Regions from separate parts of the Enterobacter cloacae complex sp. genome, predicted to be linked through region 1. Evidence: predicted binding sites of a transcription regulator. Region 1 holds the regulator's gene; the other holds the start of a gene.
The links. The regulator sigma-54, encoded in region 1, starts transcription at its own class of promoters, with help from an activator protein. The targets are predictions, from matches to a motif close to GTTGGCACANNTTTCGCTNT.

Region 1 (8,319 bases):
GCTGAAGCGCCTGCACGTCCCGCTGATTTGCATGACCAGCCGCCCGGAAAGCAGCATGGCGCGTGCGGCAGATATTCACTTGTGTGTGAAGGTGCCGAAAGAAGCCTGTCCTCTGGGGCTGGCCCCGACCTCCAGCACCACCGCCGCGCTGGTGATGGGCGATGCCCTTGCCGTTGCGCTGCTGGAAGCCCGCGGTTTTACGCCTGAAGATTTCGCCCTGTCTCACCCCGGCGGCGCGCTCGGGCGCAAACTGCTACTGCGGGTTAACGATATTATGCACACCGGGGATGAAATCCCGCACGTCAGCAAAGAGGCTTCTCTGCGCGACGCGTTGCTGGAAATCACCCGCAAAAACCTGGGCATGACGGTCATCTGTGACGACCTGATGAAGATTCAGGGCATTTTCACCGACGGTGACCTGCGCCGTGTGTTCGATATGGGTGTGGATGTCCGAACGCTGGGCATCGCGGATGTGATGACGCCAGGCGGGATCCGCGTCCGTCCGGGCACGCTGGCGGTCGATGTGCTGAACCTGATGCAGTCCCGTCATATCACCTCAGTGATGGTTGCCGATGGCGACCAACTGCTGGGTGTGGTACATATGCATGATCTGCTGCGCGCAGGCGTAGTGTAATGAAGGATAAGACAATGAGTAATGCGGGTGCATCCCTTGCAACCTGTTATGGCCCGGTGAGCGCCCAGATGATGGCAAAGGCGGAAACTATCCGCCTGCTGATCCTCGATGTAGACGGCGTGCTTTCCGACGGTCTGATTTATATGGGCAATAACGGCGAAGAGCTGAAAGCCTTTAACGTTCGCGACGGTTACGGTATCCGCTGTGCGCTCACGTCCGGTATTGACGTTGCAATCATCACCGGGCGGAAAGCTAAACTGGTAGAAGATCGGTGTGAAACGCTGGGCATTACGCATCTCTATCAGGGACAGTCTGATAAGATGGTAGCCTTCCGGGATTTGCTGGAAAAACTGGCCATTGCGCCAGAGAATGTGGCGTACGTCGGGGATGATTTGATCGACTGGCCAGTGATGGCGGAGGTGGGTCTGAGCATTGCCGTGGCTGACGCACACCCGCTGCTGATCCCGCGTGCTGATTACGTTACCCATATTCACGGTGGCCGCGGTGCCGTGCGTGAAGTCTGCGATCTGCTTCTGCTGGCGCAGGGCAAGCTTGATGAGGCGAAAGGGCAATCGATATGAGTAAAACCAGACGTTGGGTTATCATTCTGCTTTCGCTTGTCGTCCTGATCCTGATTGGCGTGAACCTCGCCGACCGCGATGATACGCAAACGGAAGTGGTCAACACGAGCGACCCGACCTACAAAAGCGATCGCAGCGATACCGTGGTCTATAGCCCGGAAGGCGCACTGAACTATCGCCTGATTGCTCAGCATGTCGAATATTTTTCAGATGACGGTGTTTCGTGGTTTACCCAGCCGGTGCTGACCACCTTTGATACCGACAAAGTGCCGACGTGGTCGATCAAGTCTGACCGGGCAAAACTGACAAATGACCGTATGCTTTATCTGTATGGTCACGTTGAGGTCAACGCCCTGACCGCTGACGCTCAACTGCGCAAAATTACGACCGATAACGCCCAGATCAACCTGGTCACCCAGGATGTCACGTCGCAGGATTTAGTCACCCTGTATGGCACAACATTTAATTCCAGCGGTTTAAGAATGCGCGGGAACTTACGCAGCAAAAACGCCGAGCTGATTGAAAAGGTTAGAACCTCCTATGAAATTCAAAACAAACAAACTCAGCCTTAAAGTTGTTATCGCCAGCGCGCTGCTGGCGGCCAGTCTTCCCGCGCTTGCTGTGACTGGCGACACCGAGCAGCCGATTCATATCGAATCTGATACGCAGTCTCTGGATATGCAGGGTAACGTTGTTACCTTTACCGGCAACGTCGTCGTGACCCAGGGCACCATCAAAATCAATGCCGATAAAGTGGTCGTTACCCGTCCGGGCGGCGAACAGGGCAAAGAGATTATTGATGGTTATGGCAACCCGGCCACGTTCTACCAGATGCAGGACAACGGCAAGCCGGTAAAAGGCCATGCCTCGCATATGCACTACGAACTGGCGAAGGATCTGGTCATCCTGACCGGTAATGCTTACCTGGAACAGCTGGACAGCAACATCAAAGGCGACAAGATCACCTATCTGGTGAAAGAGCAGAAAATGCAGGCCTCCAGCGAAAAAGGTAAACGCGTCACTACCGTGCTCGTGCCTTCGCAGTTGCAGGACAAGAACAACGGTCAGGCTCCGGCACAGAAAAAGAGTAACTAATTCGTTATGGCAACATTAACTGCAAAAAACCTCGCGAAAGCGTACAAGGGCCGCCGCGTCGTCGAAGATGTCAGTCTGACCGTCAACTCCGGCGAAATCGTGGGCTTGCTTGGCCCTAACGGTGCGGGTAAAACCACAACCTTCTACATGGTGGTGGGCATTGTCCCGCGTGACGCTGGCAACATCATCATTGATGATGAAGACATCAGCCTGCTGCCGCTGCATGCCCGCGCGCGTCGTGGCATCGGCTACCTGCCGCAGGAAGCGTCTATCTTCCGCCGCTTAAGCGTGTTCGATAACCTGATGGCCGTGCTCCAGATCCGTGACGATCTGACCAGCGAGCAGCGCACCGACCGCGCGAACGAGCTGATGGAAGAGTTTCATATTGAACATCTTCGCGACAGCCTCGGTCAGGCGCTGTCCGGCGGTGAACGCCGCCGCGTTGAGATTGCGCGCGCGCTGGCAGCAAATCCGAAATTTATCCTGCTGGATGAGCCGTTTGCGGGCGTTGACCCGATTTCGGTTATCGATATCAAACGTATCATTGAGCATCTGCGCGACAGCGGGCTTGGCGTACTGATCACGGACCACAACGTACGCGAAACGCTGGCCGTGTGTGAACGCGCCTACATTGTGAGCCAGGGCCATCTGATTGCCCACGGTACGCCGCAGCAAATCCTCGAAGATGAGCATGTTAAGCGCGTGTACCTTGGGGAAGACTTCAGACTCTGATAGGGTAGAGGTTAAGTCACGCCGAACCGGAGAAAAACGCGCTGAACATGAAGCAAGGTTTGCAATTACGGCTCAGCCAGCAACTGGCCATGACGCCGCAGCTACAACAGGCCATCCGTCTGTTGCAGTTGTCCACGTTAGAACTCCAGCAGGAGCTCCAGCAGGCGCTGGACAGCAATCCGCTGCTGGAGCAAACCGATCTTCATGACGAGGTAGATACCCAGCAAACGCAGGACACGGAAACGCTCGACACCGCCGATGCGCTCGAACAAAAAGAGATGCCGGACGAGCTGCCGCTGGATGCCAGCTGGGATGAAATCTACACCGCAGGAACGCCTTCCGGCACGCGCGCGGACTATCAGGACGACGAACTGCCGGTCTATCAGGGCGAAACCACCCAGTCGCTTCAGGACTACCTGATGTGGCAGGTGGAGCTGACGCCTTTCTCGGATACCGATCGCGCGATTGCCACCTCGATTGTCGATGCCGTTGACGACACGGGCTATTTGACCGTGACGCTGGACGATATTCTGGAAAGCATCGGCGATGACGACATTGAGATGGAAGAGATCGAAGCCGTCCTCAAGCGCGTCCAGCGTTTCGACCCGATTGGCGTCGCCGCGAGAGATCTGCGCGACTGCCTGCTGATCCAGCTTTCGCAGTTTGCCAAAGAGACACCGTGGATTGACGAAGCCCGGCTCATCATCAGCGATCATCTGGATCTGCTGGCGAACCACGATTTCCGCACCCTGATGCGCGTCACGCGTCTCAAAGAAGAGGTGCTGAAGGAAGCGGTGAATCTGATCCAGTCACTCGATCCGCGTCCGGGACAGTCGATCCAGACCAGCGAACCGGAATATGTCATTCCTGATGTGCTGGTGAGAAAGCACAACGGCCGCTGGGTCGTTGAACTGAACGCCGACAGCCTTCCTCGCCTGCAAATCAACCAGCAATATGCCTCCATGTGCACCAGCGCACGTAACGACGCCGATAATCAATACATTCGCAGCAACCTTCAGGAAGCACGATGGTTGATTAAGAGCCTGGAGAGCCGAAATGACACGCTGCTGCGCGTCAGCCGCTGTATTGTCGAACAGCAGCAGGCGTTCTTTGAACAGGGCGAAGAGTTTATGAAACCGATGGTGCTGGCAGACATCGCCCAGGCCGTCGAGATGCATGAATCAACCATTTCCCGCGTGACTACGCAGAAGTACCTGCACAGTCCGCGCGGTATTTTTGAGCTTAAGTATTTCTTCTCCAGCCACGTGAACACTGAAGGCGGCGGCGAAGCCTCGTCAACGGCCATTCGCGCACTGGTGAAGAAGTTGATCGCCGCGGAGAACCCCGCGAAGCCACTCAGTGACAGTAAGTTAACCACCATGCTGTCCGATCAGGGTATTATGGTGGCACGCCGTACTGTTGCGAAGTATCGAGAGTCTTTATCCATTCCGCCGTCTAACCAGCGTAAACAACTGGTTTGACACAACCGATAAGGAAGACACTATGCAGCTCAATATCACCGGACATAACGTCGAGATTACTGAGGCCTTACGCGATTTTGTGAACACTAAGTTCGCAAAACTTGAGCAGTATTTCGAAAGGATCAATCAGGTCTATGTTGTGTTGAAAGTGGAGAAAGTGACGCATATCTCGGATGCGACTCTGCACGTCAACGGAGGGGAACTCCATGCCAGTGCGGAAGGGCAAGACATGTACGCGGCTATCGACGGCTTGATTGATAAGCTTGCGAGACAGCTCAATAAACATAAAGATAAACTGAAACAACACTAATTGTCCGGGCAGTTAACGGGTGCAGGACGGCCTGTTGTGAGACACAACAGGCCATTTGTACGGTTAGCGCTTAGGTGAAATTATGATAAACAACGATTCCGCTCTACAACTGAGCAATGTCCTTAACCAGGATTGTACCCGCAGTGGCGTTCACTGCCAGAGCAAAAAACGTGCGCTGGAAATTATCAGTGAACTGGCCGCAAAACAGCTGGGTCTGCCGCCGCAGATCGTGTTTGAAGCCATTCTGACCCGTGAAAAAATGGGCAGTACCGGCATCGGCAACGGCATTGCGATCCCGCATGGCAAGCTGGAAGAAGATACGCTGCGTGCCGTGGGGGTGTTTGTGCAACTGGAAACGCCTATCGCTTTTGACGCCATCGATAACCAGCCTGTGGATCTGCTCTTTGCGCTGCTGGTGCCTGCCGATCAGACCAAAACCCATCTGCACACGCTGTCGCTGGTGGCCAAACGTCTGGCGGACAAAACCATTTGTCGTCGACTGCGCTCAGCCCAAAGTGATGAAGAGCTTTATCAAATTATCACTGAAGCAGAAGGCAATCAGGATGAGGCATAATCGGGAGAAGGCCTTCAGAACGGCTGCCCTGAGGAGAAACGGAACATGGTGCTGATGATCGTCAGCGGTCGTTCGGGGTCCGGGAAATCCGTGGCCCTGCGCGCGCTGGAAGACATGGGATTTTACTGTGTAGATAACCTGCCGGTAGTGTTGTTACCCGATCTGGCGCGGACGCTTGCGGACCGGCAAATCTCTGCCGCCGTCAGTATTGACGTGCGCAACATGCCGGAATCGCCGGAAATCTTCGAGCAGGCAATGAACAATCTGCCGGAGTGTTTTTCACCGCAGCTCTTGTTCCTTGACGCTGACCGCAACACGCTGATCCGCCGCTACAGCGATACCCGTCGTTTGCATCCGCTCTCCAGTAAAAATCTGTCGCTGGAAAGCGCCATTGATAAAGAAAGCGATCTGCTTGAGCCGCTGCGTTCCCGCGCCGACCTGATTGTCGACACCTCTGAAATGTCCGTCCACGAACTGGCGGAAATGCTGCGTACTCGCTTGCTCGGCAAGCGCGAGCGCGAACTGACGATGGTGTTTGAATCCTTCGGCTTTAAGCACGGCATTCCTATCGATGCGGATTACGTTTTTGATGTGCGTTTCCTGCCGAACCCACACTGGGATCCGAAACTGCGTCCGATGACCGGTCTGGATAAGCCCGTGGCGGCGTTCCTTGACCGACACACAGAAGTACATAATTTTATCTACCAGACGCGAAGCTACCTTGAGCTATGGTTACCTATGCTGGAAACAAACAATCGCAGCTACCTGACGGTGGCGATTGGCTGTACCGGCGGTAAACATCGTTCGGTCTACATTGCCGAACAGCTGGCCGATTACTTCCGCTCACGCGGGAAGAACGTTCAGTCCCGTCATCGCACGCTGGAAAAACGTAAAACATGACCGTAAAACAGACCGTCGAAATCACCAACAAGCTGGGCATGCATGCGCGCCCGGCGATGAAGCTGTTTGAACTGATGCAGGGTTTTGATGCTGAGGTGCTGCTGCGCAACGACGAGGGAACCGAGGCAGAAGCCAACAGCGTGATTGCGCTGCTGATGCTGGATTCTGCCAAAGGACGCCAGATTGAAGTCGAAGCGACCGGCCCGCAGGAAGAAGAAGCGCTGGCCGCGGTGATTGCCCTGTTTAATGCCGGGTTTGACGAAGACTAACGTTCGCTACGTCGGCGGGTGGCGCAACGCTTACCCGCCCTACATAAGATGATTTCGCTCCATAAACCCTTCCCCACCCAGCTGACGCATCTGGCGCATGATCCACGCCTGGCGGCTTCGCACGTAGCCTGACGGCGCGCTGGCCTTGAAACGCAGAGGGTTCGGCAGCACGGCGGCAAGCAGCGCCGCTTCGGACATACTCAGCCTGCTGGCGTGCTTGCCGAAATAACGTTGCGATGCCGCTTCGACGCCAAACACGCCGTCACCAAACTCCGCGATATTCAGATAGACGGTCAGAATGCGTTTTTTGCTCCACACCGTCTCGACGCCCAGCGTCAGCCCGGCCTCCAGACCTTTCCTCACCCAGCTGCGACCGTCCCATAAGAACAGATTTTTTACCGTCTGCTGAGACAGCGTCGACGCGCCGCGCACGCGGTTTTCATGACGCTCATTATGATCCAGCGCCTTCTCGATAGCCGCCACGTCAAAACCCCAGTGTTCGGGGAATTTCTGATCTTCTGCCGCAATGACCGCCAGCCCCATCCACGGGGAAATGTCATCCATGCCGACCCAGTCTGAGTGGGCAACGTAGCCGAAATCACCTGAGAGCCAGGCGCTAATCTGCCGCTCTGCCATCACGGCGGAGAACGGGACGGGCAGGATGCTGAACAGCGCAATGCCTCCGCCCCAGAAAACGGCCAGGACCAGCACAATACGCAGCAGGATCCGTTTTAACCACCCGCCTGGGGATAATTTACGACTCATTCGGTAAGAACCAGCACTCTGTCCACCAGCTTTTCAATGCCGGCGGCAGCCTCAGCGATGTTCTGCGCCAGCATGTACGCCGGCGTGGTGATGATTTTGTTGTCCTCATCCACCACAATGTCGTCGACCGGGCATGGCACGTGCTCGCCGCCCATATCCTCGATAATTTCAGCGGTATCAATGTCGGTTCCGATCGTGAGCCGCAGCGGGAAATCAAAAATTTTCGGCAGCATGGCTGGCGCAATGCAGATAAAGCCCTGCGGCTTACCCGCCGCATGCATCGCCAGCGATAGCGCTTTTAAGTCGGGATCGACCTGACACGCCGCCCCATCAGTGGCAAACGTGCTCAGGTTTTTCGCCGCGCCAAAGCCGCCCGGTACGATGAGCGCATCAAGTTCAGCGGCATCGGCCTGTGCCAGCGGATGAATATCGCCACGCACAATACGTGCCGCTTCAATCAGCACGTTACGGCTTTCTGCCATTGGCTCGCCGGTAAGATGATTCATTACGTCTGCTTGAGTTTTATCCGGCGCGAAGCAGATAACGTCTGCCCCCTGGCGCGATAATGCCAGCAGCGTTAATACGGCTTCATGTATCTCTGAACCATCGTAAACGCCACATCCGCTCAGCACGACACCCACTTTCTTCATTCTGACGATCCTTCTAAGCAACTCGCCGAAGCACATTAAAAATTCTGATTAAAACGCTATGCTTCACACATTTCACTGATTCATGTAACAAACTGTTTAAGATTTGCTATCTTATCTGCGTGCGGCCTCAATTTTCAGGCGGCGTCCATGCGAAAACAACCCATAAAAATCAGGCGCAGCCACGATTTCCCTGGTGTTGGCGCAGTATTCGCGCACCCCGGTATAGCCGGGGTCATTTTTTTCTGGATTCCACCCAGGCTTTCAGCACCGCCACATCGTTCTGCCACTCCTGCTTCATCTCTTCAACCCAGTCACCCACGTTATCTTC
Region 2 (8,319 bases), 1.7 Mb from region 1:
CGACAATTTATATTGCGATTGGCATGGCGAACCTGCTGGCGGTTGGCGGCGGCAGCTGGATGGTGGTGCAGGGCACGATGACCCTCGGTCAGCTAACCAGCTTTGCGATGTACCTCGGGCTGATGATCTGGCCGATGCTGGCGCTGGCCTGGATGTTTAATATCGTTGAGCGCGGGAGCGCCGCCTACAGCCGTATCCGCGCCATGCTGGCGGAAGTGCCGGTGGTGAACGATGGCAGCGAGCCGGTACCGGAAGGTCCGGGTATCCTGAAGGCTGACGTTCGCGCCTTTATCTACCCGCAAACGGAACACCCGGTGCTTGAAAACGTCAGCTTCACGCTGCGGCCTGGTCAGATGCTGGGCATCTGCGGCCCGACGGGGTCCGGAAAAAGTACCCTCCTGGCACTCATTCAGCGCCATTTTGACGTGAGCGAAGGCGATATCCGTTTCCACGATGTCCCCCTGCCGCGCCTGCTGCTGGATGACTGGCGCAGCCGCCTGGCGGTCGTTAGCCAGACGCCGTTTTTGTTTTCAGACACCATTGCCAACAATATCGCGCTCGGGTGCCCGACGGCGACGCAGGACGAGATCGAGCACGTAGCGCGCCTGGCCAGCGTCCACGAGGATATTTTGCGCCTGCCGCAGGGCTACGATACGGAAGTGGGGGAGCGGGGCGTGATGCTCTCCGGTGGACAAAAGCAGCGTATCTCCATCGCCCGCGCGCTGCTGCTGAACGCTGAGATCCTGATTCTGGATGATGCGCTGTCGGCGGTTGATGGGCGTACCGAGCATCAAATTCTGCATAACCTTCGCCAGTGGGGGGAGGGGCGCACGGTCATCATCAGCGCGCACCGTCTGTCGGCGCTTACCGAAGCCAGTGAAATTCTGGTGCTTCAGCACGGACATATTGCCCAGCGTGGTCAGCATGAGCAGCTCGCCGGGCAGACCGGCTGGTATCGGGATATGTACCGCTATCAACAGCTTGAAGCCGCGCTGGATGAGGAGGTCGCCGATGCGTAAGTTTGGACAGATGTGGCCGACGTTAAAACGGCTGCTCGCCTATGGCTCACCGTGGCGCAAACCGCTTTCCATCGCCGTGCTGTTGCTGTGGATCGCCGCGATTGCAGAGGTGACCGGCCCGCTGCTAATCAGCTATTTCATCGATAACATGGTGGCGAAGCGCTATCTGCCGCTGGGGCTGGTGGCGGGGCTGGGCGTGGCGTATGTCGGGCTACAGCTGACGGCGGCGGGGCTACACTATGCGCAGTCGCTGCTGTTTAACCGGGCCGCAGTGGGCGTGGTTCAGCAGCTACGCACGGATGTGATGGATGCCGCGCTGCGCCAGCCGCTGAGCGAGTTTGATACCCAGCCGGTCGGACAGGTTATTTCGCGTGTCACTAACGACACCGAAGTGATCCGCGACCTGTACGTCACCGTTGTCGCAACGGTTCTGCGCAGTGCCGCGCTGATCGGTGCGATGCTGGTGGCGATGTTCAGCCTTGACTGGCGAATGGCGCTGGTGGCGATCGCTATTTTCCCGGCAGTGCTGATTGTGATGGTGATTTACCAGCGCTACAGCACGCCGATTGTTCGTCGCGTGCGCGCTTACCTTGCGGATATCAATGATGGCTTCAACGAAGTGATCAACGGCATGAGCGTTATCCAGCAGTTTCGCCAGCAGGCGCGTTTTGGCGAGCGAATGGGGGAAGCCAGCCGCTCGCACTATATGGCGCGGATGCAGACGTTACGTCTGGACGGTTTCCTGTTACGCCCGCTGCTGAGCCTCTTCTCTGCGCTGGTGCTGTGCGGGCTGTTGATGCTGTTTGGCCTGACGACGCGCGGAACCATTGAGGTGGGGGTGCTGTACGCGTTTATCAGCTACCTCGGACGCCTCAACGAGCCGCTGATTGAACTCACCACGCAGCAGTCGATGCTGCAACAGGCGGTGGTCGCGGGCGAGCGTGTGTTCGAGCTGATGGACAGGCCGCGTCAAACCTATGGCGATGACGACCGCCCGCTGGAAAGTGGATCTATCGCGTTCGATCATGTCTCGTTTGCCTATCGCGACGACCAGCTTGTCTTGCAGGATATCAACCTGGATGTGCCGTCGCGCGGTTTTGTCGCCCTGGTTGGGCATACCGGCAGCGGCAAAAGCACGCTCGCCAGTTTGCTGATGGGCTACTATCCGTTGACGCAGGGGGAGATCCGTCTGGACGGACGGCCTCTTGCCGCGCTTAGCCACAACGCGTTGCGCAAGGGCGTTGCGATGGTGCAGCAGGATCCGGTGGTGCTGGCCGATACCTTTTATGCCAACGTGACGCTGGGACGACCGTTCACACCTGAGCAGGTCTGGGAGGTGCTGGAGACGGTACAGCTGGCGGATCTGGCGCGCGGTTTAAGCGAGGGGATCTATACCCGGCTGGGCGAGCAGGGCAACAACCTCTCCGTCGGGCAAAAGCAACTCCTGGCGCTGGCGCGCGTGCTGATTGAGACGCCGCAGGTGCTGATTCTGGATGAAGCGACCGCCAGCATCGACTCCGGTACCGAACAGGCGATCCAGCAGGCGCTGGCTGCCGTGCGGGATCGCACCACGCTTGTGGTGATCGCCCACCGCCTCTCAACCATCGTCGATGCCGATACCATTCTGGTGCTGCACCGTGGTCAGGCCGTTGAACGGGGAACGCACAGGGAGCTGCTTGAGGCAAAAGGGCGCTACTGGCAGATGTATCAGTTGCAGCTGGCAGGCGACGAGCTGGCCGCCAGCGTGCGCGAGGATGAGTCACTCAGCGCCTGATGCACCATTCCAAGGCAATGTGCTAACAGACATACCTGTTGGTGCAAAACGGAAACGCACCCTGCACCGTCATGGTGCGTTTTTTTTCACCCGTTCTCTGAGCATGCGCGCCGCGCCGCTTTCCTTCTCACATTTCACTTCTGGCACACCCTTTGCAATGTCCCTTTCGTGTTAGCTGCGGCCATTACCGAATTCTGACTGGAGGGGATTTATGAAGCTGGTTACGGTGGTAATCAAACCATTCAAACTCGAAGACGTGCGCGAAGCGCTGTCTTCCATGGGTATTCAGGGGCTGACCGTCACCGAAGTGAAAGGCTTTGGGCGTCAGAAAGGTCATGCCGAGCTTTATCGTGGGGCGGAATACAGCGTTAACTTCCTGCCAAAAGTGAAGATTGACGTGGCGATTGCCGACGATCAGCTTGATGAGGTGATTGATGTGGTCAGCAAAGCGGCCTACACCGGCAAAATTGGCGACGGCAAAATTTTCGTTGCTGAACTACAGCGCGTCATTCGCATCCGTACCGGCGAATCTGACGAAGCGGCGTTGTAAGTAACTCCTGGCACACAGTGAAAGGGATCGAGAAAATGAAGAGAACAACAATGAAAACAGCTCTGGGGTCGCTGGCGCTGCTGCCGGGCCTGGCAATGGCTGCACCTGCCGTGGCAGACAAAGCCGATAACGCGTTTATGATGATTTGCACCGCGCTGGTGCTGTTCATGACGATTCCGGGCATCGCGCTGTTTTACGGCGGCCTGATCCGCGGCAAGAACGTGCTCTCCATGCTGACGCAGGTTGCCGTCACGTTCGCGCTGGTGTGCGTGCTGTGGGTGGTTTACGGTTACTCGCTGGCCTTTGGCGAGGGTAACGCCTTCTTCGGCAACGTTAACTGGGCGATGCTGAAAAATATCGAGCTGACCGCGGTGATGGGCAGCTTCTATCAGTATATTCACGTCGCGTTCCAGGGCTCGTTCGCCTGCATCACCGTGGGGCTGATTGTGGGCGCGCTGGCCGAGCGTATCCGCTTCTCTGCGGTACTGATTTTTGTGGTGGTCTGGCTGACGCTCTCCTATATCCCGATTGCACATATGGTCTGGGGCGGCGGTCTGCTGGCTTCCCATGGCGCGCTGGACTTTGCGGGCGGTACCGTTGTGCACATCAACGCCGCGGTAGCAGGCCTGGTCGGCGCATACCTGATTGGCAAACGCGTGGGCTTCGGGAAAGAAGCGTTCAAACCGCACAACCTGCCGATGGTCTTTACCGGCACAGCCATCCTCTACTTTGGCTGGTTCGGCTTCAACGCCGGTTCAGCCAGTGCCGCTAACGAAATCGCCGCGCTGGCCTTCGTGAATACCGTAGTGGCAACCGCCGGCGCTATCCTCTCTTGGGTATTTGGCGAGTGGGCCGTTCGCGGCAAGCCATCGCTGCTGGGTGCCTGTTCCGGGGCGATTGCCGGCCTGGTGGGCATCACGCCAGCGTGCGGTTACGTGGGCGTGGGCGGCGCGCTGTTGATCGGCATCGTCGCCGGTCTGGCGGGGCTGTGGGGCGTTACCGCGCTGAAACGTATTCTGCGCGTTGACGATCCGTGCGACGTGTTCGGCGTGCACGGCGTGTGCGGCATCATCGGCTGCGTAATGACGGGCATCTTCGCGGCGCAGTCTCTCGGCGGCGTGGGTTACGCGGAAGGCGTGACCATGATGCATCAGGTGCTGGTCCAGCTGGAAAGCATTGCCATTACCGTTGTCTGGTCGGGCGTGGTGGCCTTTATCGGCTACAAGCTGGCCGATATGACCGTCGGGCTGCGCGTGCCGGAAGAGCAGGAGCGCGAAGGTCTGGACGTCAACAGCCACGGCGAGAATGCTTATAACGCATGATTTGCGTGCTTTGCCGGGTGGCGGCTTCGTCTACCCGGCCTGCAAAAACAGGATCCTCAGGCCCGGTAAGCGTAGCGTTACCGGGCTTTTTTACATCATCCTCTGTTACGCATGACCCCTTCCTGGACCGTCGAGGCCACCAGCACGCCATCCTGGGTATAAAACTCCCCGCGTACAAAGCCGCGCGCGCTGGACGCAGAGGTACTCTCCACGCTGTAAAGCAGCCATTGATTCATATCGAACGGACGGTGGAACCACATAGAGTGGTCAATCGTGGCAACCTGCATCCCTTTTTCCAGGAATCCCACGCCGTGCGGCTGTAGCGCAACCGGCAGGAAGTTGAAATCCGACGCATATCCGAGCAGATACTGGTGCACGCGCAAATCTGCCGGAACGCTGCCGTTGGCGCGGATCCACACCTGACGGGTGGGCTCGGAAGCGTGACCCTTCATGGGGTTATGAAATTCTACCGGGCGGATCTCCAGTGGCTTATCGCACAGAAACTTCTCTTTTACCTGCGGCGGCAACAGATGCGCGAGCGCGCGCGCGATGTCGGTTTCCGATTTCAGATCGTCCGGCGACGGGGCAGGGGGCATCGTTTTTTGATGCTCATACCCCGGCTCTGGCGCCTGGAACGAGGCGGTCATGTAAAAGATGGGTTTTCCATGCTGGATGGCCGCCACGCGGCGGGCGCTGAAGCTTTGGCCGTCACGCAGAACTTCCACGTCGTACACAATCGGTTTAGCGCTGTCGCCAGGGCGTAAAAAGTAGCTGTGGAACGAGTGCACCAGACGGTCTGCCGGGACGGTCTCCTTTGCGGCATACAGCGCTTGCCCCACGACCTGGCCGCCAAAAACCTGGCGTAAGCCTAAATCTTCGCTCTGTCCGCGAAATAGCCCTTCTTCTATTTTTTCCAGGTTTAGCAATGTCAGCAGATTGTTCAGTGCCTGACTCATAGTGGTCCTCAATAAACGCCGTGGCGAAAGATACGCAGAGTATAACGCAGAAACGAGAGTGGTCCGATGGGTGGAATTATCTTAATACCAGGCCAAAATTAGGCATTAATCCGTGATTTGTGCCACACTTGTTTACGTTATGTGAATAAAACGACATCGGATGGGATCGATCCCGCCGGTGCATTGATGATAAGGAGACTTCAATGAAACTCGTGCCTATGTTAAGCGGTGTTGCAATGGCGGTAGCGCTGTCCGCCTGTGCGGATAAGAGTGCCGATGTCCCGGTGCCAACGGCAACCCCAAACGGGATTAACACCCTTTCACAGCAAGCCATTCGACAGCCTAACGTATCCGGTACTATCTGGATCAAGCAGAAAGTTGCTCTGCCGCCGGACGCGGTACTCACGGTTACGCTGTCCGATGCCTCTCTGGCGGATGCACCGTCGAAAGTGCTGGCCCAGCGCGCGGTTCGTACAGAAGGTAAACAGGCGCCGTTCAGCTTCGTGCTGCCGTATAACCCGTCTGACGTGCAGCCTAACGCGCGTATCCTCCTGAGCGCGGCGGTAACGATCAACGATAAGCTGGTCTTTATCACCGATACCGTGCAGGAAGCGGTTAATAAAGGCGGCACCAAAATCGACCTGACCCTGGTTCCTGTCCAGCAAACGGCAGTGCCCGTTGCGCCTCAGACCAACCAGCCGGCTCTGCCAACAGCGCCGACTCAGCTGTAATTTTCTTTCGCCCTCTTCAGGCCTCCTGAAGAGGGCGTCAGTACTCCCACCGATACTTCTGCATATCAATCTGTCCTGACCCGGACACCTGAACCCCTTCTGAGAGTAATGCCTGACGCTGGCGCTGCAAGTCTGGTCCGGTGAGAGAGATCGCGCCATGGCGGTTGACGACCCGATGCCACGGTAACGTGCTCCCCTCCGGTAGTCTTCTTAGCACACCGCCAACCTGACGCGCCGCGCGTGGAGAACCTGCGAGTCGGGCAACTTCACCATAGGTAGTGACATAACCTTCCGGAATTGAGGCCACAATTTGCCACACTCGTTGTGGGAAAGTGTCATGTTCGTCCATTGTTTCTCCTGCGGAAAATCAGCGAAGGGGTAGGGTAAACGAAGATAAAGCAGATTGCAGGGGCAGTTTGCGCAATAATCCAGCATCCGGTTGCCAGCGGCTTGCAATTGTAGTGCTCCACAGGGATAATGCGCCAGCGCGTTGGTTATCAACGCTCTCAATGGGGGCTCTGTTGGTTCTCCCGCAACGCTACTCTGTTCACCAGGTCAGGTCCGGAAGGAAGCAGCCAGGGCAGACGACGTGGGTGCCGGGATGTAGCTGGCAGGGCCCCCACCCATTTGTGTTCCTCACCAATCCTCCCGCTTATTAAACCCTGAAAACAGTACGCCTTTATGCTGTGTCGTAATATGTTTTTCATTTAACTGAAATAATATTGTCATAAACCTGTAATAATAGACTGTCATTTTATTATCGGGCGTCTTTTTGTTGTCATAAGCAAAAAAATATATATCTGGATAACATACATATCTTCGTGTATTAAATTAAACACGTGTTCCGAAAGGATGTGACAATCATGGTTACTGCGGTTTTAAACGTTAAAATTGATGAAGCGCTAAAAGAAAGACTTCGCCACTATGCGGAAGATAATAATGAGAATTTAAGCGTGACCACAGAGAAACTGCTGCTGCTGGCATTTGAAGCGGTAGAAGAGGCGGGAGTATCGGAAGAGGATATTGATAATCAGCATACGGAAGAAGAGAGCGTAACTCCATTTACTCCTAAAGAAATCAAAGCACTACGTAAACTTCTGAAGAAGAGAAAATGAAACAACAACTATCGACGGCCAGCGACTACAACGAGGCCTGTAATCTGTTACGTTCCGGCTACGTGAAACATGTTCGTCTTGGCTGGAATGTAGGAAGTGACGAGTTCTTTCGAATTGCATCTGACTGGTGTGATACCGGTGCAAAAATAAAGAAAGAAGGGGATAATTTCATTATTTCACTGAAAGGCTTCCCGATTCCTCCTCAACATTAAGTTGTTCTTCATGAAAACTGCTGACTGCATGCGTTACAGTCAGCAGTTTTTATTGTTTCTGGTGAAAAATTTATACCAGGCTCCGTTTTACTGGCGGTGTACTTCTGTTTAAGGCAAGCCACAACGGTTTAATCCGCAATAATGCCTCTTCAAGCTCTGGCGGATTGAGGGAGAAGGGCATGCGCAGGTAGCGGTCAAACGCACCTGAAAGCCCAAAGCGCGTGCCGGTGCCCATAATGATGCCCGTCGTCTCGGCGCGTGCCGCCAGCTGCGTCGCCAGCATGCCGGGTAACTCTATCCAGTATGAAAGTCCTCCCTCCGCTTCCTGGAACCGCCATTCGGGAAAATGTTCCCGCAGCATCTGGCCGCAGCGGTCGCGCCGTTCTGCCAGCATTTTCCGGCGAGCGGGCAGAAAAGTTTCACTGTTTTCGATAAGCCACAGCGTGGCCAGCTGTTCCAGCACCGGTGAGCCCAGATCCAGCGTGTCGCGCGTCTGCGCGAGCGTGGCGATAGTGCGTGACGAGGCGCGGATCCAGCCGAGACGAAGCCCACCCCAGAAGCTTTTTCCAGCGGAACCCAGCGTTATTACGGCGGCCTCCGGGTTAAAGGCGGCCAGCGGCGGCGGTGGGGGAGCATCGAA

Region 2: a site for sigma-54 is predicted at 2,933-2,952, ahead of glnK (P-II family nitrogen regulator). Genes of this name have one in related genera too.

Annotation. Positions count from the first base shown of each region.
Region 1 is NZ_LT991957.1:1,537,962-1,546,280, forward strand. It holds gene kdsD (arabinose-5-phosphate isomerase KdsD) at 1-634, shown strand, start outside; gene kdsC (3-deoxy-manno-octulosonate-8-phosphatase KdsC) at 649-1,215, shown strand; gene lptC (LPS export ABC transporter periplasmic protein LptC) at 1,212-1,787, shown strand; gene lptA (lipopolysaccharide ABC transporter substrate-binding protein LptA) at 1,756-2,310, shown strand; gene lptB (LPS export ABC transporter ATP-binding protein) at 2,317-3,042, shown strand; gene rpoN (RNA polymerase factor sigma-54) at 3,090-4,523, shown strand; gene hpf (ribosome hibernation promoting factor) at 4,546-4,833, shown strand; gene ptsN (PTS IIA-like nitrogen regulatory protein PtsN) at 4,916-5,407, shown strand; gene rapZ (RNase adapter RapZ) at 5,453-6,307, shown strand; gene npr (PTS phosphocarrier protein NPr) at 6,304-6,576, shown strand; gene mtgA (monofunctional biosynthetic peptidoglycan transglycosylase) at 6,616-7,341, opposite strand; gene elbB (isoprenoid biosynthesis glyoxalase ElbB) at 7,338-7,991, opposite strand; gene arcB (aerobic respiration two-component sensor histidine kinase ArcB) at 8,224-8,319, opposite strand, start outside.
Region 2 is NZ_LT991957.1:3,212,501-3,220,819, forward strand. It holds gene DBR02_RS15870 (SmdA family multidrug ABC transporter permease/ATP-binding protein) at 1-1,019, shown strand, start outside; gene DBR02_RS15875 (SmdB family multidrug efflux ABC transporter permease/ATP-binding protein) at 1,012-2,793, shown strand; gene glnK (P-II family nitrogen regulator) at 3,005-3,343, shown strand; gene amtB (ammonium transporter AmtB) at 3,379-4,665, shown strand; gene tesB (acyl-CoA thioesterase II) at 4,761-5,621, opposite strand; gene DBR02_RS15895 (YbaY family lipoprotein) at 5,825-6,352, shown strand; gene DBR02_RS15900 (MGMT family protein) at 6,390-6,701, opposite strand; RNA gene ffs (signal recognition particle sRNA small type) at 6,872-6,968, shown strand; gene DBR02_RS15910 (hypothetical protein) at 7,216-7,467, shown strand; gene DBR02_RS15915 (hypothetical protein) at 7,464-7,679, shown strand; gene yczR (MocR-like transcription factor YczR) at 7,750-8,319, opposite strand, start outside.